2 regions of the Streptomyces sp. NPDC033177 genome follow, and region 1 is predicted to be linked to the other one. Evidence: riboswitches for the same ligand, from Rfam matches in the RefSeq annotation. Region 1 holds a riboswitch; the other holds the start of a gene.

Region 1 (19,959 bases):
GGCCTTGGTGTAGAAGTTCTCCATGGCGCCCTTGTAGCCGCCGGGGTGGTCGGTGGTCTCGGTGGTGACCGGGTAGACCAGCGGTTCCTCGATGTGGTCGGCGCGCAGGTGTTTCGCCGCTATCGAGCGGGCGATGGACCGGCCGTGCCGGGCACTGTGGTAGGCGATCACATCCGCCTCGGCGATGACCTCGACGGCCCGCAGGGTCATCAGGGACGGGTCACCGGGGCCGAGCCCGACGCCGTACAGCTTGCCGCTCACGGTCACTCTTCCTCGCTTGCGATGGCGTTGAGCGCGGCGGCCGCGATGGCGCTGCCGCCGCGACGGCCGCGTACCACCAAGTGCTCCAGGCCCAAGGGATGGTCGGCCAGCGCGTCCTTCGACTCGGCCGCGCCGACGAAGCCGACCGGGACGCCGATGATGGCGGCGGGCCGGGGCGCCCCCTCCTCGATCATCTCGAGGAGTCGGAAGAGCGCGGTGGGTGCGTTTCCGACGGCGACCACGGAGCCCTCGAGGCGGTCGCGCCACAGTTCCAGGGCGGCCGCGCTGCGCGTGGTGCCCAACGTGGCGGCCAGTTCGGGGACGGACGGGTCGGAGAGCGTGCACAGCACGTCGTTTTCGGCGGGCAGCCGCTTGCGGGTCACGCCGCTGGCCACCATCTGGACGTCGCAGAAGATGGGCGCCCCGGCGCGCAGGGCGGCACGGGCGCGGGAGACGACGTCCGGGGTGTAGGTGACGTCGCGGACGAGGTCGACCATCCCGCAGGCATGGATCATCCGAACGGCGACCTGGGCCACGTCGGCGGGCAGGCCCACCAGATCGGCCTCGGCGCGGATCATGGCAAAGGACTGCCGGTAGATCGCCGGGCCGTCCTTCTCGTACTCGAACACCGTGCTCCTAGTCATGCGTTGTCCTGGCGGGCCACTGCCAGGGCGGCGGCCCGCTGTGAGGGGTTGTCGTGCGTGGTGACGGTCCGCGTGCGGCCGGCACGGTGGACGGAGATCTGGTAGGTGCCGCCGTGCCCGGCGACCACGTCCACGTGGTCCCCGCGTGGGTGTCCGCAGCGGCGCTCGCATCCCGACCAGTACACCGGGAGTCGGCCGCCCGCACCCCCCGTGTCCGTACTCGTCGCGGCGGCGTCAGCCCGGACGTCGGCCTTCGCCTTCGCGCAGCCCGGACGCCCGATGCACGCGCCGACGCCTGCCAAGGCGGAGGCCGGGGAGGTGACGAGCCCGGCCGCGGCGAGGCCGGGCAGGAGCTCGGCGGGGGAGTGGGGCAGGACCACACCACGCCAGGGTGTCAGGCGCAGCTCCCGGGAAGCGGTGCTCGTCAACTTGACCCACTGGGCGGCCGATATGCGGCCGAGCGGGGCCAGGACGGACAGGGTCGTGGCGCCGTCGGGTGCGGTGACGATGCCCGGCTCCGGCTCCGGCTTCGTCGCAAGGGGCCAAGGGGTCTTGTCCGGCCCGGAAACCGGTATGCCGCACGACACCAGACGACGTACGACCGAAGCGGTCAAGTCCCCGATCTCGGCGGGCAGTTCGGCCGCACGCCATGCTTGCCCGCCGCTCGCCTCGAGAAAGACCTCGGCCGCGAGAAGTGCGGAGCGAGGCCCGTCGTCGGCGGCCACGCGCAGCACGCCGCAGCCCTCCATGCGCAGGAGGGCTCCTTCGTCCGGCGTGGCACGCAGCGTGACATCGGCGTCGAGCGCGGCGACGTCACCGCGTCCGTCGTCCAAGGCGAACAGGAACCGCCCCGAAAGCCCGCTCGCCGTGTCACTCGCGCACAGCAGGCCGTCGAGCGCGGTCAACCACGGCCGTACGTCGAAGTGTTCGCGGCCATCGAGACCGGACAGCGGCGACGCCACGATGTTGCGGACCCGATCGTGTCGGGGCGATGGCAGCAGTCCCGCAGCGGCCAGACGCCGCGCCAGCTCTTCGCCGTCGGACGCGTCCAGGCCACGCAACTGGACGTTGCCGCGTGAGGTGAGATGAACATCACCATCCCCGAGTTCGAGAGAGGCACGTCCCAGCGCCGCGGCCTGATCGGTGCGCAGAACGCCCCCGGGCAGGCGTACGCGGGCGAGCGCCCCGTCGTTCGCGGAGTGCAGCCGCAAGGCGCCCGGGCATGCGTCATCGCGGTCCCGAAAAGCGGCTGTGGCCTGGGACGAGGGATGGAGGGGGGCCGAGGGCATGGCGGCGAGCATACCGACCATCACACTGGACGTACTCCCCGCACCGAGACGTCGACCCTTACTATGCTCCTGGTGGATCATCAGGTCTGCCATCGCCACGACGGCGACAGGGAGGAAGCCCGGTGCGAATCCGGCGCGGTCCCGCCACTGTGAGCCCGATCCGTGAGGGTCGGGCGAGCCAGGAACTCCCGCCGTCCGACACCGCCCGGGGCGCGGACACCCCGAGGAAGGCCGCCAGCGCATGCCGCATTCTTCCGGGGGACACCCCACGCATTCCTCCATCCTGCTCCTGTCGACGTCCGACACGGACCTGCTCAGCGCCCGGGCTGCCACCGGCCCGGTGAGCTTCCGCTTCGCCAACCCGTCCCGGCTGACCCTGGACGAGCTGCCCGCACTTTTGGACGGCGTGGACCTGGTCGTCGTACGCCTGCTCGGTGGCATCCGCGCATGGCAGGACGGGCTCGACCTGCTGCTCGCCGACGGGCGTCCTGTGGTGGTCCTCACCGGTGAACAGGCACCGGACGCCCAGCTCATGGCCGCCTCCACGGTCCCCGTCGGGATCGCCGCCGAGGCCCACGCCTACCTGGCCCATGGCGGCCCGGCCAACCTGGAACAGCTGGCCCGCTTCTTGTCCGACACGGTGCTGCTCACCGGCCACGGCTTCGACGCACCCGCACCAGCACCCTCCTGGGGGCCCCTGGAGCGGTCCACCCGCCAGACGCCGGACGACGGCCCCACCGTGGCCGTGCTCTACTACCGCGCCCACCACATGAGCGGCAACACCGCCTTCGTGCACGCCCTGTGCGATGCCGTGGAAGCGGCGGGCGGACGCGCGCTGCCCCTGTTCGTGGCGTCCCTGCGCGCTCCCGAACCGGAACTCATCGAGACGTTGCGGGCCGCGGACGCGATCATCACGACGGTCCTCGCGGCCGGCGGCACGAAGCCCGCCCAGGCCTCCGCCGGCGGCGACGACGAGTCCTGGGACGCAGGCGCCCTGACCTCCCTGGACGTGCCGATCCTGCAGGCCCTGTGCCTCACCGGCTCGCGGGCCGCCTGGGCCGAGAACGACGAGGGTGTCTCCCCGCTGGACGCCGCCAGCCAGATCGCCGTCCCCGAGTTCGACGGCCGTCTCATCACGGTGCCTTTCTCCTTCAAGGAGATCGACGCGGACGGTCTGCCCGCCTACGTCGCCGACCCCGAGCGCGCCACCCGCGTCGCCGGAATCGCCCTGCGCCACGCGCGGCTTCGGCACATCCCGGCCGCCGAGAAGCGGCTCGCCCTGGTGCTGTCCGCGTATCCGACCAAACACTCCCGGATCGGCAACGCGGTCGGCCTGGACACCCCCGCCAGCGCGGTCGCGCTCCTGCGCCGCCTGCGCGAGGAGGGCTTCGACTTCGGCGCGACGGATGTGCCCGGCCTCGCCTCCGGTGACGGCGACGACCTGATCCGTGCGCTCATCGAGGCGGGTGGCCACGACCAGGACTGGCTCACCGAGGAACAACTCGCCAAGAACCCCGTGCGCGTGCCGGCGGCGGACTACCGGCGCTGGTTCGCCACGCTGCCCAAGGAGCTGCGGGCCGCCGTCGAGGAGCACTGGGGCCCGGCGCCCGGCGAGATGTTCGTCGACCGCAGCCGCAACCCCGAGGGTGACATCGTCCTGGCCGCTCTGCGCCACGGCAATCTGCTGATCGTCATTCAGCCGCCGCGCGGCTTCGGCGAGAACCCCATCGCCATCTACCACGACCCGGATCTGCCACCCTCGCACCACTACCTGGCCGCGTACCGCTGGATCGCCGCCGCACAGGAAGACGGCGGCTTCGGCGCCGACGCCATGATCCATCTTGGCAAGCACGGCAATCTGGAGTGGCTGCCCGGCAAGAACGCCGGCCTGTCCGCCGCCTGCGGCCCGGACGCAGCCCTCGGTGACCTGCCATTGATCTACCCCTTCCTCGTCAACGACCCCGGCGAGGGCACGCAGGCCAAACGCCGCGTCCACGCCACCCTCATCGACCACCTCGTCCCGCCGATGGCGCGCGCCGACTCCTACGGCGACATCGCGCGCCTGGAACAGCTCCTCGACGAATACGCCCAGATCGCCTCCATGGACCCGGCGAAACTCCCGGCCATCCGGGCCCAGATCTGGACCCTCATCCAAGCCGCCAAGCTGGATCACGACCTCGGCCTGGCCGACCGCCCCGACGACGACGGGTTCGACGACTTCCTGCTGCACGTCGATGGCTGGCTGTGCGAGGTGAAGGACGCCCAGATCCGCGACGGCCTGCACGTACTCGGTGCGCCGCCGCAGGGCGGGGACCGAGTCAATCTCGTTCTCGCCATCCTGCGCGCCCGCCAGATCTGGGGCGGCGCGACGGCGCTGCCCGGGCTGCGCGAAGCCCTCGGCCTCGACGAGTCGGCTGCGACCCGCACCACCGCGGACGAGGCGGAGGACAAGGCGCGCGCCCTGGTCGAGGCGATGGAGGAAGCCGACTGGGACTGTGTCGCCGTCCCCACCGAACACGGCGAACAGGTCGCCGCCATCCTGGAGTTCGCAGCCCGCGAGGTGGTCCCCCGCCTGTCGGCGACCACCGATGAACTCGACCACGCCGTCCACGCCCTGAACGGCGGTTTCGTGCCGGCGGGGCCCTCCGGCTCACCCCTGCGCGGCCTGGTCAACGTCCTGCCGACCGGCCGCAACTTCTACTCGGTCGATCCCAAGGCCGTCCCCTCCCGCCTGGCCTGGGAGACCGGACAGGCCCTCGCGGACTCCCTGCTTGAGCGCTATCGCGCCGACAACGGTGACTGGCCCACGTCCGTGGGTCTCTCCCTGTGGGGCACAAGCGCGATGCGCACCGCCGGGGACGACGTCGCCGAAGCCATGGCCCTGCTGGGCGTGCGCCCGGTCTGGGACGATGCTTCCCGCCGTGTGACGGGCCTGGAGATCATCCCGTCCGCGGAGTTGGGCCGCCCCCGCATCGATGTGACGCTGCGCATCTCGGGCTTCTTCCGTGACGCCTTCCCGCACACCATCGGCCTGCTGGACGACGCCGTACGCCTGGCCGCTTCCCTCGACGAACCCGCCGAAGCCAACCACGTGCGCGCCCACGCCCAGGCCGACCTCGCAGCGCACGGCGACGAACGTCGCGCCACCACCCGTATCTTCGGCTCCCGGCCCGGCACCTACGGTGCCGGCCTGCTCCAGCTCATCGACTCCCGTGACTGGCGTACCGACGCCGACCTCGCCGAGGTCTACACCGTCTGGGGCGGCTACGCCTACGGCCGCGAGCTCGACGGCTGCCCGGCCCGCGACGAGATGGAGACCGCGTACAAGCGCATCGCGGTCGCCGCGAAGAACACGGACACCCGCGAACACGACATCGCCGACTCCGACGACTACTTCCAGTACCACGGGGGCATGGTCGCCACCGTCCGTGCCCTGCGTGGCAGCGCCCCCGAGGCGTACATCGGCGACTCCACCCGCCCCGAGACGGTCCGCACCCGCACCCTCGTCGAGGAGACGTCCCGAGTCTTCCGGGCCCGCGTGGTCAATCCCAAATGGATCGAGGCGATGCGCCGCCACGGCTACAAGGGCGCTTTCGAACTAGCCGCCACCGTGGACTACCTGTTCGGTTACGACGCCACGACCGGCGTGGTTGCCGACTGGATGTACGACAAGCTCACTGAGACCTACGTCATGGACCCGGTCAACCGCCAGTTCCTCCAAGAGGCCAACCCATGGGCGCTGCATGGCATCGCCGAACGGCTCCTCGAGGCGGAGTCGCGGGGTATGTGGGAGAAGCCGGACGCAGCGGCTCTCGATGCCCTGCGCCAGGCGTACTTGGAGACAGAGGGCGACCTTGAGGGCGGGGAGTGATCCGCTCTCCCACGGCAGGCTCGTCTGCGGTGCAAGCCAGGGGCAGGCCCTCGCCGCGGAACGTCAGCAGCTGTCCCTGGTCGTCGCTCTGCAACAGTGGCTTCCAGGGGCCGCATCAGGCAACGTCTGTCCTTACCGGCGGGCGGTCTCCTGCACACTGAGCAGCAACCCGTCCCCCATCACGGCCGTCACCACCCGCACGTCCAGGACAGCGCCGTCCACGCTGTGGCGCTCCAGGAACCGGTACACCTCGGGGGTGACGCTGGTGATCTCCTCGACCTCGATCGACAATCCAGGCCGGCTGCCGCCCGCACTGCGCAGGGAGCCTCGCAGCGTCTCAAGGTCGAGGATCACTCCATCTGTCGTCACGAGCTCGAAGGCATCGTGGTGCGCGCCCAGGAATGCGTCGAGGCTTTCAGCGTCACCATCCCTCAGCCACGCGGTCAACTGGTGATGGTGCCGGACCAAGAAGTCACCGTTCATGCCCCGACTATGGCAGTGGACGCCTACGGGTGACGGGTGGGGCGAGATGTCGCACCAGGGTGAACGTTGGCTGATGCGGCACCAGCGCGGGGGACCGGGCGGTCGTAGACGTTGTCGGGGGTGACGACTTCAGTGATCGCTCGGGCGACCAGCGAGGACGGCTCCTGGCCCTCATGCGTGATGTCGGTGTTGAGCAGCAGAACCAAGGTCGCCTTCTGCGAGGGAAGGTAGACCGTCACGCTCTCGTAGCCCGGGATGGAGCCGTTGTGCCCGATCCAGCCGCCGGTCTTGAAGATGCCGAGACCGTAGCTCGTACCGGGGTGGCCGGTCGGCAGCATCCGAAGCCGCTGCCTCTGGGTCTCCGGGCGGAGCAGCGTCCCAGTGGCGACGGTCTTGGCCCAACGGCGCAGGTCGTGCAGGTTCGAGATCATCGCCCCGGCAGCTCCGGCCCAACTGGGGTTCCAGTCGGTGGAGTCCTCGACCTTTCCGCTCAGCGTCTGGTTGGTGTAGCCGCGCGCGTGCGGCTCGGGGAACTCGGGGCCGCTGGGAAAGAGCGTGTGATCGAGGTGGGCCGGGTGGAGCACCCGCTTGTGGATGACGTCGGCGACGCGATGACCGGTGACCTTCTCGATCACCAGACCTAGAAGGACCAGGTTGCTGTTGGAGTACTGGAACTGCTTGCCCGGCGCGAAGGTATTGCGGTGCTTGAAGCCGTACGCGAGGACTTCCCGTTGGCCGAACGAGCGGCCCGGGTCGCTCAGCAGATCGTGCACGAAATCCGGGTCGTCGGTGTACGGGAACAGGCCGCTGCGCATCTCGGCGAGGTGGCGCAGCGTGATGCGGTGACCATTCGGCACGCCGCGGACGTAGCGGGAGATCGGGTCGTCAAGCCGGATCCGCCCGTCGTCCACGAGCTTGAGCAAGGCGGTGACCGTGAAGGTCTTGGTCTCGCTGCCGATCCGCGTGTAGAGGTCGGTGGTCATCGGCCTACCGGTGGCGGTGTCGGCAACCCCGCTCGCGCGTACGTAGCGTCCCTTGCCCGGCATCCATAGCCCGACGGCGACGCCGGGGATGTTGGCCTCCCGGCGGACCTTTTCGACGGCCTTGTCCAGCCGCGAGGTCATGTCGCGGCTGAAGCCACTCGGATGGTGCTTGTCCTGGTCGTGACGGTCGACATCCGCCTGGCGGGTGGCAGTACCAGCAGCAGCGGGAACCGCCCCCATCGGGGCCAGTACGGACGCCACCAAGATCGCAGCTGCGAGCAGGCGTCGGGAGTGAGTACGTCGCATGTCGGTGCACTTCTTCCGGATCGGGGATGAGGGTGCAACGGCACCATCCCGAGCCCGATGGAAGGCCCTCCTGCGGTAGGCGTCCCTGCGAATCCACTCGATCGGACCGATGTCCCTTTGAGCTCGCCACGGTGTTGAATCAGCCCTGCCCGTGTACGAGAGAGGGGCCCCGTTCGACCGCGCGGCCGAACAGAGCCCCTCGGTGCGGGCAACGTCACTCAAGGTCGTGCGTATCCGCCGGTGTCAGCAACACTGCCGTGGTGCCGAGCCGCGGCACGGGTACCGGCAGGGAGCCGTCGGTGTCGGCCTGCAGTGCGGGACCCGCGGAGCCGAGATAGTCGGCCGACGTCGCGGCGGTGACGGCGAAGCCGGGTGTGAGTCGGCACGTGAGAGGTTCCTCGGCGAAGGACTGCAACCGCACCAGCAGGCGTCCCGGTTGCGGCACCGTCAGGCCCACGACCCGCACGCGTGGGTCATCCAGTGCCAGCAGCGCGAGGGAGGCGCTGGGGTGGGGTTCAGGGGCACGGCCGGCTCGTACGGGTATCAGTGGCCGGCTGCCGACGGCGGCCGTGCGCATGCCGAGCACCGCACCACCTGCGGCGGGTGTCTCCTGCCATCCGACGCTGTAGCGGAAGACGTGGTCGAAGGCCTGCTCCGAGGGAAAGTTGGTGTCCCAGATGTTGTTGTGAACCCACGAGAACACCGTGCCCGGCTCTTCCTGGGCCAGTGACTGCGGGTAGGGCACATACGGGATGGCCACCCCGCCCACCTGGATCAGCGGCGCATCCTGGGTGGCCAGCGCGGCGCTGGTGCCGTCCTCCTGGAGGCTGACCCAGCGGCGGATCGCCCGCATGTGCCGGGCCGAACCGGGCACCGTGGGCAGCCCCGTTCCGGTGACTCCACCCGTGGCTTCCATCCGTAGGACCGGAGAACCCATCGCGAAGGGGAAGGCGAAGAACGCACTCTCCTTGGTCAGCGTCGCGGCCTTGTCGATCCGGTTCTCCAGGTCGATCCGTGCACTCGCATGCGGCAGGTGGACCTTGACCCGCAGTCGCCGGGTGCCGGCCGGGGCGCACTCGTAGACCAGCGTCTGCCCGGTCGCGTCCGACGTCCGTTCCACCAAGGCCGCCGGGGAAGCCGTATTCCGCGTGGCCAGCAGATGCATCGAGGCGTTGGCCGTGGTCTTGCTCGACTGGTGGTTGAAGCCGCCGGCCGTCGCGTACTCGTCGTACAGGTAGCCGTTGAAGCCGACGGTGGAGTCCTGCCGGACCAGCTCGGCTCCCGTCCGCTTGTCCAGGATCGAGTCGATGCAGGCGGACGCCAGGTCGACGTGGACGCGCAGATACTCGTTCTCCAGGACCGTGGGGGCTTCGCCCGGTGTGGGCTCCTCCACCACGTGCCCGGCCGCGGCAGCGGACTCGACGTCCACGCGTACCGCCCCGTGGGCCGGTACGTCAGCCAGCCGGAACAGGAGGAAACGCCCGGCCGCCCGGTGCAGTTCGTTGCTCTGCTCCTCCTGCGTCACCGCCAGAGGTGTGCCGTCGCGGGAGTCGACGACCCGCACCGGGTCATCGAGGGGCACGGTGCTCTCCGGCAGGAAGAGGCGGACCGCCTCGGACCGCGGCCAACTGCACGTGTTGACGATGTAGTAGCCGGCGAGCGTCCCTGCGCGCGGAGACAGCCGTTCCCCCAGTGCCGCGCTCGCGGAGTCGAGCAGGGTGCGTGCGCCGTCGTGGGCGTGCAGGGCCTGGGCGTACTTCCAGTGCCACTGCGGCTCGCCCGAGGCGTGGCCGTGGTCGCCGTGCGTCCAGGGGTCGCCCGCACCCCACGTGTGCTCGTTGAACAGGGAGGCCGCGCGGTACACCTCAGGCGCGGCCCCGGTGATCCGTGCCGCGTCCGGCGCGCCCAGGATCTGGGCGTAGCCCGCGACGGTCTGTGCGTCGGCGAGCGCCGCCTGCCCGTCGCGCGTGGCGGCCAGCGGCACGGCACCCGCGCCGACGCCGTCGACCCACCAGTCCGTCCAGTCGCCCTCGAAGGTCTCGAGCCGGTCGCCGAGGCGTTCCTCGGCGTCCTTGAAGAAGTCCTCGTTGCGTGAGGTGCGCAGGACGGGGAAGGCCCACTCCTCGTTCCACCGGCGCACGGTGTCCGCGATGATGCGGCGCGGCGGTCCGTTGTCGGCGAACTTGCCCAGGACCCGCAGGTGCAGAATGTCCCACGGGTAGGGGTCGCCCTTGAACTCCTCGTCCAGGATGGGGAATCCGGGGATTCCGCGGCCCTCGTGCGGATACTGATGACTGGCCAGGGCGGAGAGGTAGTTCGGCAGCAGATCGTCGACGCGGTCGAAGGATTCGTCGAAGCCGAGGATCGACCCCTCCATATAGGCGAGGCCGTGCGGGGTGTCCGTGCGCCAGACGAGCACCTCGCTGCCGCTGGGGGCCCGCCAGCGGAACAGGCGCGGCAGATCCTGGCCCCCGACGTGGTGCGGGACCGCGCGTCCCGCCCAGTTGTGGGCGACCGAGAGATAGCGGATCCCGCTGGCCGCCAGGACGTCGGGAAGTCCGACGACCTGACCGGGTACGTCCGTCTGCATGGCGGTGGTGATGTCGATGCCGTGCTGTTCCCGCAACTGGCGTATCGGGCGCAGCAGTTCGTGCAGCTCGTCGGTGGAGCAGGTCTCTGTGTGCAGGTTGAAGGGCATCGCGGCCAGTTCGATGCGCCCCTCGCGGACTCGGTCGAGGAATTCCGCTACTTGTCGCGGCGGCCGGTTCTGTGACCAGTTCTCGTAGCTGAAGAAGCCCTCGACCGCCCAGCGGAACTTCGACGCGTCGGGCCACTCGTCCGTGGTGCGGCACAGTTCGAGCAGGGAGTCGAGGTACTTGCGCCCCTCGGCGAGCACGGTGCTCTGCGGGTCCGTGTAACCGATGTCCAGGTGGGCGTGCTGGACCAGGTGCAGCGTCCAGTGGCGCTGTGGGGTCAGCAGGACCTCGACGCTCTCTCCGTCGGCCAGCTCGGGCAGCTCGACCAGGACGGTCGTGGGCGTGTCCGCTTCGGGAACCAGGAGGCGGGTGTCCGACCCCGGCCCCGGCAGGACCTCGCAGCGCAGGGTTTGGCCGGTGAGGGTGGTGACGCGGGCGCGGGTGAGCGGCCGGCCGGCCGTGACGCGGACGGACTGCAGCAGGCCGCCCGCGCCGTCGTGGCGAAGGAGAGGTTCGCAGGAGATCGTGATCCGGTGTCCGCCGAGGAGCCCCTCGGCGGACACCGCGCGCTCGCGCAGGATGTCTCGGGCCATGTTCGAGTCCCACCAGGAGGGACGGGCAAGTGCGGGGCGGGGCATGGGAGAGGTCTCCACTCGTGTGTGGTGCCGGGGCGTGCTGTTCGAGGCGTGGGGCGACGAGGGGTCAGGAACGGTCGGTGGCGAGCCCGGCGAAGATCTGGATCATCGCGGACTGGTGGAGGGTTTCGGCCTGTGCGTCCGGGGCGTGGTCGCCGCCGCCGGAGGGCTGGAAGCGGAACAGGCCGTCGGTGGGCGTCCGGTTGTCCTTCCAGGTCCGCTCGGCATAGGCGGCGGCCGTCTTGCGGTATTCGCGGTTGGGCCGTACCTCGTCGAGGATGCGGAGGTTGTCGAAGTAGAAGGCGTTGAAGATCGCCGGCTGGTCGTGCAGCCGGTCCCCTTGCTTCCAGTACGCGAGCGAGCCCTCGGCGTCCTGGACCGCGCGGTCGAGGTATGTGCGGTCGCCGGTGGCGCGGTAGAGCGTGGTGGCGGTGCCGATCATCGCGCCGGAGTTGTACGACCAGAGGGTCTTGTTGGTGCTGCCGTCGTCGTCACGGCTGTTGTCGTACAGACCGGGGGACCGGCGCAGGCACGACCAGTTCCACTCGTACCACTTCTTCGCGTTCGCGAGGTAGTGGTCTTCGCGCTCGATGGCGTAGAGCTCCGCGGCCAGTTGGGCGGACAGGCCGGTGACGTTGGCTGCGCGCATGTAGTTGCTGGGGGAGTCGACCCAGTGCATTCCGCCGGCGCACGGCTTGGCCGGGTCGGTGTCCCATGCCCGGGTGACGACTCGGTAGGTTTCCGCTGCCCGCTCGAGGTAGAGCTTGTTGCCGGTCGTCCGGTACTGGTCGAGGAAGGTGAGTCCGACGACGGCATTGTCGTCGTAGAAGACGTCGCCGCCCTGGCCGAGCGGGGCGGGCAGGTAGGAGTCGTATCCGGACCTGCCGTCGCGGGGGTTGAAGTAGAGCCGCAGGGTCGTGAACCGCTCGGCGGCGTCACGGTCGTAGCGGTCGCCGATGCGCGGCAGTTCGGACATGTCGACGGTGGCGGCGGCCGCCTCACGCAGGGGCCAGAGGTATGAGTGGGCGTTCTCCTGTTCCGTACGCGGTGTCTTCTCCAGGTACAGGCCGTGTTCCTGCGGCCCCTGGTAGAGGTGCTGCTGGAGGGAGCGGTAGCTGGCCGTGGCGCGTTCGGCCCAGGTGGAGGGAGCTGTCTGCCGGTCGCTGTCGGCTGCGGCGGCGGGAGTCGCCCACAGCGCTCCGGCGAGGACGGCGAGGGCCAGTGCGGCGGGGAGGGGTGTCTTCACCACGGTCTGCCTTTCAAGAAGGTGGATCGGTGAGGGGCGGAAGGAATGCGGCTCAGCCGTGGAGCTTGAGGCTGCTGACGAAGAAGCGCTGCGCGGAGAAGAACAGGACGACGGTCGGCAGCGAGACCAGCAGCGCGCCGCCGAGCACGACCGGCGGCCCGACATTGGAGTAGTTGCCCTGAAGTTCGGCCAGCGCGGCCATGACGGGGCGGATGTTGCTGCTGGTGGACAGCGTGATGCCGAACAGGAGGTCGTTCCAGACGGCGACGAACTGGAAGACGAAGGCGGCCACCATGGCGGACCGGGACAGCGGCACGTGAATCTGCCAGAAGATGCGCCACCACGAGGCACCGTCCATCCTGGCGGCCTCGATGATCTCCGGCGCGAGGGTCAGCGCGAAGTTGCGCATGATGAAGTACGCGAACGGGATGGCGATCGCCACGTACACCAGGAACAGCCCGAACTGGGCGTCGTAGAGGCCGGTGTCGGCGTAGGCCAGGAAGAGGGGGCGCAGGAAGACCTGGAGCGGCAGCAGGGTTCCGGAGTAGATCAGCCAGAACCACAGCGTCTTGTGCTTGACCGGCATGATGACGGTCGCGAAGGCGGCCGTGGTGGCCACCAGGATGGCGGCTGCGGCGCTGGTGACGGCGTAGAGGAGGCTGTTGCCCATGGCGGGGCCCAGTTCCGCCTGCGTCCATGCTTGCGACATGTTGTCGAAGAGGCCGAACCCTTGGGGCCACCAGTGGGGCGCGCCACTGTAGTCGGCGGCCGGCACCAGGGCGTTGACGAGCAGCAGCCAGGTGGGCAGTGCCCACACCAGGGAGATGATCACCAGGGTCGTGTTGCGCGCGATCCGGCCTGCCGTGGGCCGCGGCCGTGGGGCACTTCTGCGCGGGGTGCGAGTAGGCATGATCAGTTGCCTTTCGGAGTCAGCTGGCGCCGCAGGTACAGCCACGAGGCGAGAAGCACGATCGCGGTGAGGACGACCGCGACCGCCGCGCCTGCTCCGGGGTGCAGGGCGAGGAAGGTCTCCTGGTACATCGAGACCGCGAGCGTCTCCGATTGCCGGCCGGGCCCTCCCTGGGTGAGCACCCAGATCAGGTCGAAGGACTTGAGGCCGCCGACCAGGCTGGTCCCGACGACGATCACCGACACGGTCCGCAGCTGGGGCAGGACGACGTACCAGAACTTCCGCCAGCCCGCCGCACCGTCCAGGGACGCGGCCTCCAGGGTCTCGGGCGGGATGGTCTGCAGTCCGACCAGGAAGAGGATCACCGCGACGCCCGCCGCCTGCCAGGTGTTGGCGATGATCATGACCAGTGTGTTGCCCGGCCATTCGAGGAGCCATCCCTGGGCGAGTGCATCGAGGCCGAACGCCTTGAGTACCTGGTTCGCGGCGCCGTCGGTGGTGAGGACGAAGTTCCACACCACCGCGACGGCTGATCCGGACAGGGCGTAGGGAAGGACGACGAGCAGGCGGGCCACTCGGGACCATCCGCCGCTGTGCGTCAGCACCGCGATGGCCAGGCCAAGGACCATCGGCAGGGCGACTGAGCCGACCACCCACATCAAGGTGTTCTGGATCGACCGGGTCAGCGTCGGATCGCTGAGGAAGAGGAGGTAGTTGTCGAGCCCGGCGAAGACGGAGATCCGCCGGTCGTCGAAGAAGCTCCGGTAGACGGTGGTGGCGAACGGGAGCAGCAGCAGTGCGCTCACGAAGAGCACGGCAGGGGCCAGGAATCCGGCCGCGGCCAGCTTCCCCGGCAGGCGCCGGGGGTGGCGGCGCGTGGGCGTGGGGGCCGCGGGGTGCGGATCGGGGGAGGAGCCGGGACCGGGAAGCAGCGGTCGCCGTTGTTCGACGGAAGAACTCATGCTTCGTCCCTCTCCCATGCTGCCCATTCCTTCGCCGCCCGGCCGGCCATGCTGCGCAAGGTGGCCTGCGGGGAGGATGCGCCGGTCATGAAACTGCCCAGGTCATCGGTGTTTCCCTGGATGAGGTTGGGCGGGCCGGACTCGCCGTAGCGGGGAAGCTGTGCCCAACGTTCCTTGCGTGCGCGCTCTTTGAGGCCCGCCATCACCGGGTTGCCCGGCCGGGAGCGCGGATTGGCCGAGGCGTCCTGCAGGAAGTCGGTCCACACCTGCTGGACCTTCGGGTCGAGCCAGTGCGCCGCGTTGGCCATGGCCGCGTCGTGTGAAACGGCCTTGCGCGGGACGGCGAGAACGCCGGACTCGGTGATCACGGAGCGGCGGGTGGATGTTTCGACGGGGGGCAGAACGAAGGCGTCGAAGTCCACGCCCGGCTTCATGCCCGTGGCAGCGATCCCCTGCGACTGCCACGAGCCGTGCAGGAACATGCCGACGCGTCCTGCCTTCAGCGCGGCAGGGCCGTTGTTCTGGTCGAAGTCCGCCGGCGTCATCCAGCCTTTGCGCATGAAGTCCTGCCAGATCTGCAGCGCCTTGTGCGCCTGTGGGTCGGTGTACTGCGCCTTCCCGTCGATCAGCTCCGCGTAGAAGTCGGGATCCACCTTGCTGACCAGCTCCTGGAACCACTCGTAGGCGGGCCAGTTGCCGGTCTGGGTGGCAACGAAGGGGATGACTCCGGCCTTCTTCAGCACCGCGGCGTTGTGCAGCAGCTCGTCCCAGGTGCCGGGAGCCCGCAGCTTGTGCTTGCGGAAGAGAGCCGTGTTGTAGAACAGCACGTAGTACGACTCGTAGAGGGGTATCCCGTAGACGGAGCCGCGGTAGGACATCGCCTCACGAGCCTGAGGGGTGACCCACTGCCTGTCCTCGTAATCGGCCCATATCGAGGAGAGATCGCTGAGCTCTCCCGTGCGGGCCAACGACTTGAGGAAGTAGCCCGAGGCCCACTTGATCATGTCGGTGGCCTTGGTCGTCTGCAGCGAGATCTGCGTGACCTGCTTGTACGACGTGGGGTTCGGGTTGGACAGCGGCCGCAGCGCGTAACCGGTGAGTTTCTTCAGCTCCTGCCCGGCCGCGACATAGCCCTGGTCCCAGGTGGCGTTGTCGTTGGCGAGCGAGGTGGTCCCCGGCTTCACCGCGGTGCTGTCGCCGCGGGCGCAGCCGGCGACCGCGACCGCGGCGCCCGCTCCGATGCCCGCGAGGAGGCTGCGGCGGCCGAGCGGGTGGGGCGGCCACTGCGTCGCCCCGCCGATTGATCTCATGGGTGCCCTTCCCTGTGGATCCCGGTCGGGATCCCTGGCTCTGGGGTGTGGTGGGTGAGAGGGCCTGACGCCCTCCGCGAGATCTCGCCGTACCGCACGGCATCGGCGGTTCGGATGGCCAGGATGTTAACGACACCATGAGGCCGAAACAAGACTCTGTTGCGGGAATCCGTCTGTCCACCATCTCTGGCAGCGGTTATGGCTTGCCGCTGAGCAGCAATCTTGTGCACCATGATTGGTATCGATAACATTCCGGCTGCCCCCGCTCACCTCTCCTGGAGTTACCTGTGCACTCAGAGCCTCGCCCCTACGAACGCAACCCCCGCTACCCGGCGGCCACCGGCACCGTGGTCACAGGGTGGGACGAAGCCGCGGCGACCCTGCCCGACCGGCCGACCGTGCTCGCCTTGGACGGACCGGCGGCCCTGGACTGGGACGCAGCAGCACAGGGGCTCGCCTCCGCCCTGCGCGCCCAGGGCGCCGAGGTGGCGGTCCTGGATGTGCGCGAGCACTGGTCACCGGCAGCCGTCGAGCGGCTGTGCACCCCTCACGACGGCGGCGACGCGTTCTTCCTGCCCCTCGCCGAGTTCACCATGGCCGACCTCTTCGAAGGACCGCTGACCGTCGCTCGGCCCGCGAGCGGCATTCTGCTGGTCTTCGGCCCCGGCTCCGCCCTGTGCTCGCCCGACCTGCTCTGGTGGGCGGACCTGCCCAAGCGGTACGCCGAATCGGCCGTGGCCTCCGGAACACTGCCCGTGGGCGTCAACCTCGGTCACCACGACGCTCCCGGCGAACTGCGCCGCCTCTTCTACACCGACTGGCCGGTCGCCGACCGCCACCGCGACGCACTGGCGCCCACGATCGACCGCTGGGTCGACGTACAGAACCCGCAGGCGCCTGCTTCCCTGGACGGAGAGGCCTTCCGCGCCACCCTGACCGCCCTAGCCCAGCAGCCGGTACGCACCCGCCCGTACTTCAACTCCACCGCCTGGGGCGGAAAGTGGGCCGCCGAGCAGCTCGGCTTCGAGCCCGAGGGCGGCAACACCGCACTGGGCTACGAGCTGATCGCTCCCGAAGCCGGGGTCCTCGTCGGCCAGGACGCCGGGGCACAGGTGGAACTGCCGTTCCAGTTGCTGTGTGTCCTGCATCCCGAACGGTTCCTCGGCGCGGACGTGCACGCACGCTACGGCACCTCCTTCCCCATCCGTTTCGACTACCTCGACACGGTCGGGGGTGGCAACCTCTCGCTGCACTGCCACCCGCAGGAGCAGTACATGCGGGAGAACTTCGGCTGGTCATACACCCAGCACGAGACCTACTACGTCACGGCGAGCGACCCCGGATCGCAGGTTTTCCTCGGGCTGCGGCAGAGTACGGACGTGGACATCCTCCGTAAGGAAGTCGAGGCGTCGGCGGCGCACGGCACGCCGCTGCACGTCGAGGACCACGTCCAGACGTTCCCCGCCGACCCCGGCCAACTGTTCATGATCCCGGCCGGGACCCCGCACGCATCGGGCGCGGGCAACCTCGTGCTGGAGATCAGCGCCACGCCCTACCTCTACTCGCTGCGCCTCTACGACTGGCTGCGCCGCTCCAACTCCGGGGTGCCCAGGCCGCTGTCGCACGCTCACGCCTTCGCCAACCTCGACACCGACCGACGCGGCACCGAGGTCGTCGAGGACCTCGTCCCGCAGCCGCGCGTCCTGCGCGAGGGCGCGGGCTGGCGCGAAGAGATCCTTGGCGCACTTCCCGAGATGTTCTACGCGGTCCACCGCCTGGTGCTGGAGGGAACGGGGCCGGCCGACGACGACACCGCGGGCCGTTTCCACATCCTCAACGTCGCCGCCGGTGACGGCGTGGTGGTGGAGACCGCCGACGGCCGGCGTCACGACCTGGCGTTCGCCGAAACCCTCACTGTGCCCGCAGCCGTGGGCGGATACCGCCTGCACCCGCTCGGCACACGACCCGTACAGGTCGTCAAATCCCTGGTGAGGCCGTCATGACCCTGGTGCCCGTGCTGGAGATCGGCGGCACGCATGTCACCGCCGCCGTGGTGGACATGACCAACGGTGTTCCGGTCGCCGATTCCCTCGTACGCAGGCCGGTGTCCGCCGACGCGGACGCCGCGGAGATACTCGACTCCTTCGCCGCAGCTGCCCGGCACACGCAAGCGCCCGCCGACGCGCCGTGGGGCGTCGCCCTACCGGGGCCCTTCGACTACGCCGCCGGAATCGGACGATTCCGCGGCATCGGCAAGTTCGAGTCGCTGCACGATGTCGACGTCGGCGCGGAACTGCGCGAGCGGCTGCCCGATCCGCGCACCATCCGCTTCCTCAACGACGCCGATGCCTTCGCCATCGGCGAGTACCACGGGGGAGCCGCAGAAAGGCGGAGCCGGTCCGTGTGCATCACGCTAGGCACCGGCGTCGGATCATCGTTCCTGCTCGACGGACAGCCCGTCACCGAAGGTCCTGCCGTGCCGCCCGACGGCCGGGCCCACCGCATCGCCGTCGACGGCCTGCCGCTGGAGGAGGTCATCTCACGACGGGCGATCCGCGCGCGGTATGCCAGGGCCGCGGGCCTCGCACGAGGGTCCCAGGGCCCGGACGTCAGCGACATCGCCGCACTGGCCCGCACGGGGGACTCTCGGGCCTCGGCGGTGATCCTTGAATGTTTCGGCACGCTGGGGCGTGCCCTGGCGCCGTGGTGCGGCGCCTTCCGGGCGGACGTGATGGTGGTCGGTGGCTCCATGGCCGCGTCCTGGGACCTCATCGGACCGGCGCTGCGGGAGGGTCTAACCACCGGAGCCGAGGCCGCCGGGCACGAAGTGGCTGCCGTCATCGCCGCCATGGACCTGCGCACCGCCAAAAGGCCTCACGATGCTCCCTTGATCGGCGCCGCTCACTGGGCCCTGGAACGGCGGTCCCAAGGCGAGGAGCGGGAGACCGGAGTCGTCGCGCCCCGCCCCGCATCTGTTGACTCCGGCTGCGTGGCTCCGCCGTGAGAAGGCAGCCCCGCCTCGCCACAGGCCCGCACCGGCCCGGGCGGACGGCATGGGAGGCGGAGAACTTCTCTAGAATGACGGCGCCCGCAGCTCCGGCAGCCCGCCGATGACAATGACCCTGCGAAGGCACGAAGGAAGGACCGGCCGTGGCGCAGCACCGACCGAGCGACGCCGCCGCGCCGACGATGCGTGATGTCGCCGCTCGTGCCAAGGTCAGCGCGATGACCGTCTCCCGGGTCCTCAAGGACGACCCCCAGGTCACCGAGGCCACCAGGCAGCGTGTACTGAGCGCCGTCGACGAGCTCGGCTATAGGCGAAACGAAACCGCCCGCCGTCTGAGGGTCGGCGGCAGCGGGATGATCGGTCTTGTCGTCACCAACCTGGCCAACCCCTTCTACTCACGGCTGGCGCTCGGCGTCCAGGAGGTCGCCTACGCGCACGGCCTGCGGGTCTTGCTCGGCAACACCGCCGAACAGGTCGACCGGGAGCGGGGGTTGGTGGAGGATCTCGCCGCCAGCCAGGTCGACGGGATGATCGTGGTGCCCGCGAGCGGCAGCCACCGGCACCTGACACCGGCCGCGCTGCGCGGCATGCCCCTCGTCCTCGCCGCCCGGCCGCCGGCAGGCATGGAGGCCGACTGCGTCCTGGTGGACGACTTCGGCGGAGCCGAGGCGGCGACCAGCCGGCTCATCGAGGACGGTCACCGGCACATCGGGTTCCTCGGCAACCCGCCGGCGCTCTACACCGGCGCCGAACGGTTCCGCGGCTACTGGGCCGCGCACGAGGAAGCCGGCCTGGAGCCCGACGAGCGCACCATCCGCCGCGGACCTTCCGACGTGGCCGCAGCCGAGCGTGCCGCCGTGGCTCTGCTGCAGCAGCCCGATGCCCCTACTGCCCTCTTCTGTACCAACAACCGTCTCACCCAGGGTGCCGTCCGAGCGGTCCGCACTCTCGACGTTCCGGTGTCGCTTGCCGGATTCGATGATTTCGACCTCGCGGACGTTCTCGGGCTCCCGCTGACGATCGCGTCCTACGACGCCGACGAGATCGGGCGCAGGGCCGGCCAGATGCTCATCGACCGCATCAACGCCGGCCCCGGCGCCGCGCTGCCCGTGCGACGTTCCATGGTCCCCATCGAAGTCATCCGGTACGGGACCCACCACATCTAGGCCTTCCGCCGTCCGCCCCCCTTTTCCCGGGACAAGGCTGTCCCACGACGGGCTCGGCGGGCCAGTCTGCCGCCCTGCGCGGAACTTTGGACGGAGTCTCATGCACGACGACCGCACGCTGACCGAACGCCGGCTCGCCCGGGTGCTCGACCAACGCCTCAGGCCCGCAGTCCACGCACGCTCCCTCCCC
Region 2 (3,326 bases), on a different contig from region 1:
TTGCACATGGATTGCAACTACAATTCTCTTGCGGAAAGTACGGAAGACCTGTACGTGAAGGAGACGCCGGTGGCCGCGGGGCGCATTGTGCTGGGAATCGAGTCGTCGTGTGACGAGACCGGGGCGGGGATCGTCTCGGAGGGGCGGCTGCTCGCCCATGTGGTCGCGTCGAGCATGGACGAGCACGCCCGGTTCGGCGGTGTGGTCCCCGAGATCGCCGCCCGAGCGCATCTGCACTCCTTCACCCCGGTCGTCCGGCACGCCCTAGACCAGGCGGACCTGGAGCTGTCCGACATCGACGCGGTGGCCGTCACCACGGGCCCCGGCCTGGCGGGTGCGTTGCAGGTCGGCCTCGCGGGAGCGAAGACCCTGGCCCACGCGCTCGACGTCCCGTTGTACGGGGTGCACCACCTGGCCGGTCACGTCGCCGCCGACACGCTGGAGCACGGCCCGCTGCCCGAGCCCTGCGTGGTGCTCATCGTCTCCGGCGGGCACACGTCCCTGCTGCTCGTCCGGGACCTGGCCCGCGATCGGATCGTGCACCTGGGGGACACCCTGGACGACGCGGCCGGCGAGTGCTTCGACAAGGTCGCCCGGGTCTTCGGCCTGCCGTATCCGGGCGGCCCCGCCATCGACCGCGCGGCCCGGGACGGCGACCCGCGCGCGGTGGCCTTCCCCCGCCCGCTCACCGGGCCGAAGGACGCGCCGTACGCGTTCTCCTTCTCCGGCCTCAAGACCGCCGCCGCCCGATGGGCCGAAGGGCACGCAGGCCGTCAACTGCCGGTGGCCGACGGTGCGGCCTCGCTCCAGGAGGCCGTCGCGGACGTCCTGACCCGCAAGGCGCTCGCCGCCTGCCGGGATCACGGGGTCACGACCCTCGTCGTGGTCGGCGGGGTCGCCGCGAACTCGCGGGTGCGGTCGCTCGCGGAGGAGCGGTGCGCGGCAGCCGGCGTGCGACTGCGCGTTCCCCCGATGACCTTGTGCACCGACAACGGCGCGATGATCGCCGCCGTCGGCGACCTGCTCGTACGCGCCGGGGCCGAGCCCGCGCCCCTGGACGTGTCGATCGATCCGTCCGCCCCGCTGGAGTACGCGGCCCTGCAGCCGGGAGCGGACCCGGCGAAGACCGCCCGATGACGGCGGCCGTCCGCGTTCTGTGCGCTGAGCAACTGCTCGCGCACACCGACGCCTTGCGCACGGTCTACGGCGAAGCCTTCGGCCCGCCGCCCTGGCACGAGGACGAGGAGAGGGCGGCGCAGTTCCTGGTCCGGCTCGGCGACGACGTGCGGCGTCCCGGCTTCACCGCGGCGATCGCCCTGAAGGGGTCGGACATCGCCGGATTCACCACCGGGTGGACCACTCCCGCCCCCTTTCCCGCCGATCGCTGCTATCCGCAGGCGGCCGCCGGACTCGGGGCCGAGCGCGCCCTGATGTGGCTGAGCGGGGCGCGTGAGATAGACGAACTCGCCGTACGCCCCGGGGCGCAGGGGACCGGGATCGGGACGGCCCTGCTCGGGGCGGTGGCCGCGGGTGCCCCCGACGGCCGTGCCTGGCTGCTCACTTCGGTCCGGTCGGCGCAGGCCATGGCTTTCTACGATCGCCAGGGCTGGACCCAGCGACCCACCCCGCACCCGACGGCAAAGGCGTCGTCGTCTTCCTCGGGCCCCGCCACCCCGCCAGGACTCTCGCGGTGTCCTGCGGCACAGGAGGGGCGACCTCCCGGGGAGCAGGGCGTACGCCGGGCGCGCATGAGCCGTTGCACATGGGCTGACCAGGGGCGTACGCCCAGGTCGTGTGCGCTCGTGTGTGCCACAAGCGGTGCGGTCCCGCAAGTTGTCAGGTCACTCGATTCCGCACTAGGGTCACCACGCCTTGGTGCTCGGGAAATCGGTGTGATGCCGGTGCGGCCCTCGCCACTGTGATCGGGAAGTCCGGCTCCAGCCCTCGCGGCAGCCACTGGGTGCAACACGCGCCCGGGAAGGCGGAGTCCGGTCGGTACGACCCGTCAGCCAGGAGACCGGCCAAGGCGCGTTGTCCATCCACGAGGTGCTGGAGAGGGTCTGCTTAGCCATGCACATAGCCGAGGGTTTCCTCCCACCGGCGCACGCGATCGCCTGGGGCGTAGCGTCCGCGCCGTTCGTCGTCCACGGAGTCCGCTCCCTCACCCGTGAGGTCAAGGAACACCCGGAGAGCACCTTGCTCCTGGGTGCGTCCGGAGCGTTCACCTTTGTCCTTTCCGCGCTGAAGATCCCGTCCGTGACGGGCAGTTGCTCGCACCCGACGGGCACCGGGCTCGGCGCGATCCTGTTCCGGCCGCCGATCATGGCGGTGCTCGGCACCATCACGCTGCTGTTCCAGGCGCTGCTGCTCGCCCACGGCGGGCTCACCACGCTGGGTGCCAACGTGTTCTCCATGGCGATCGTCGGGCCATGGGCCGGATACGCCGTCTACCGGCTCCTGAAGCGGTACGACGTGCCGCTCATGGTGGCCGTGTTCTTCGGTGCGTTCGTCGCCGACCTGTCCACGTACTGCGTCACCAGCGTCCAGCTCGCCCTGGCGTTCCCGGACCCCAGCAGCGGATTCATCGGCGCCCTGGGCAAGTTCGGCGGCATCTTCGCCGTCACGCAGATCCCCCTCGCGGTCAGCGAGGGGCTGCTCACCGTCGTGGTGATGCGGCTGCTCGTGCAGTCGAGCAGGGGCGAGCTCACGCGGCTCGGCGTGCTGCTCCAAAGCAAGAAGCCGTCCGCGCAGGCAGACACCGGCAGCAAGACGGAGACCGAGACGGGGGCCAGCGCCTGATGAGCCGGAACGCGAAGATCAACACTCTGCTCCTCCTCATCGTCGCCGCGCTGGCGGTGCTGCCGCTGGCGCTCGGCCTCGGCGACGACGAGAAGGAGCCGTTCGCCGGGGCCGACGCCCAGGCCGAGACCGCGATCACCGAGATCAAGCCGGATTACGAGCCCTGGTTCTCGCCGCTGTACGAACCCCCCTCCGGGGAGATCGAGTCGGCGCTGTTCGCGCTGCAGGCGGCGCTCGGCGCGGGCGTCCTCGCGTACTACTTCGGTCTGCGCAAGGGGCGCCGTCAGGGCGCCGAGGCAGCGCGTACCGAGGCGGCGCGTACCGATGCAGCTACCGCGGAGCAAGCTGTCGACGAGGAGCACACCCGGTCCGGGGCCGGGCAGGTCTGACCCGGCGTGCTGCCCATTGACGCGGCGGCGCACAGCAGTCGCTGGCGCCGCCGCCACCCCGTGGACAAGGCCGTGTTTGTGGTTGGGATCGCCACCCTCTACCTCTCCCCCCCACCCCTAAAAGGGGGCGCCCCTGTC

What was found. A riboswitch is a leader RNA that binds a small molecule or an ion and turns the genes downstream of it on or off. The one in region 1 is predicted to bind cobalamin.
Region 2: linked by a shared signal. The riboswitch ahead of ACZ5U5_RS12400 (energy-coupling factor ABC transporter permease) and the one ahead of cobN (cobaltochelatase subunit CobN) in region 1 are both predicted to bind cobalamin.

Annotation. Positions count from the first base shown of each region.
Region 1 covers NZ_JBVIPS010000004.1:380,550-400,508, forward strand. The annotation lists gene ACZ5U5_RS16645 (precorrin-2 C(20)-methyltransferase) at 1-261, opposite strand, end outside; gene ACZ5U5_RS16650 (precorrin-8X methylmutase) at 264-890, opposite strand; gene cobG (precorrin-3B synthase) at 902-2,194, opposite strand; cobalamin riboswitch at 2,270-2,398, shown strand; gene cobN (cobaltochelatase subunit CobN) at 2,436-6,065, shown strand; gene ACZ5U5_RS16665 (nuclear transport factor 2 family protein) at 6,198-6,548, opposite strand; gene ACZ5U5_RS16670 (serine hydrolase domain-containing protein) at 6,572-7,837, opposite strand; gene ACZ5U5_RS16675 (glycoside hydrolase family 38 N-terminal domain-containing protein) at 8,052-11,171, opposite strand; gene ACZ5U5_RS16680 (glycoside hydrolase family 76 protein) at 11,236-12,414, opposite strand; gene ACZ5U5_RS16685 (carbohydrate ABC transporter permease) at 12,467-13,324, opposite strand; gene ACZ5U5_RS16690 (carbohydrate ABC transporter permease) at 13,327-14,286, opposite strand; gene ACZ5U5_RS16695 (ABC transporter substrate-binding protein) at 14,283-15,596, opposite strand; gene ACZ5U5_RS16700 (class I mannose-6-phosphate isomerase) at 15,884-17,599, shown strand; gene ACZ5U5_RS16705 (ROK family protein) at 17,596-18,600, shown strand; gene ACZ5U5_RS16710 (LacI family DNA-binding transcriptional regulator) at 18,786-19,769, shown strand; gene ACZ5U5_RS16715 (alpha-mannosidase) at 19,870-19,959, shown strand, end outside.
Region 2 covers NZ_JBVIPS010000003.1:284,789-288,114, forward strand. The annotation lists gene tsaD (tRNA (adenosine(37)-N6)-threonylcarbamoyltransferase complex transferase subunit TsaD) at 70-1,137, shown strand; partial or broken gene ACZ5U5_RS12395 (GNAT family N-acetyltransferase) at 1,134-1,771, shown strand; cobalamin riboswitch at 1,857-2,040, shown strand; gene ACZ5U5_RS12400 (energy-coupling factor ABC transporter permease) at 2,071-2,799, shown strand; gene ACZ5U5_RS12405 (energy-coupling factor ABC transporter substrate-binding protein) at 2,799-3,188, shown strand.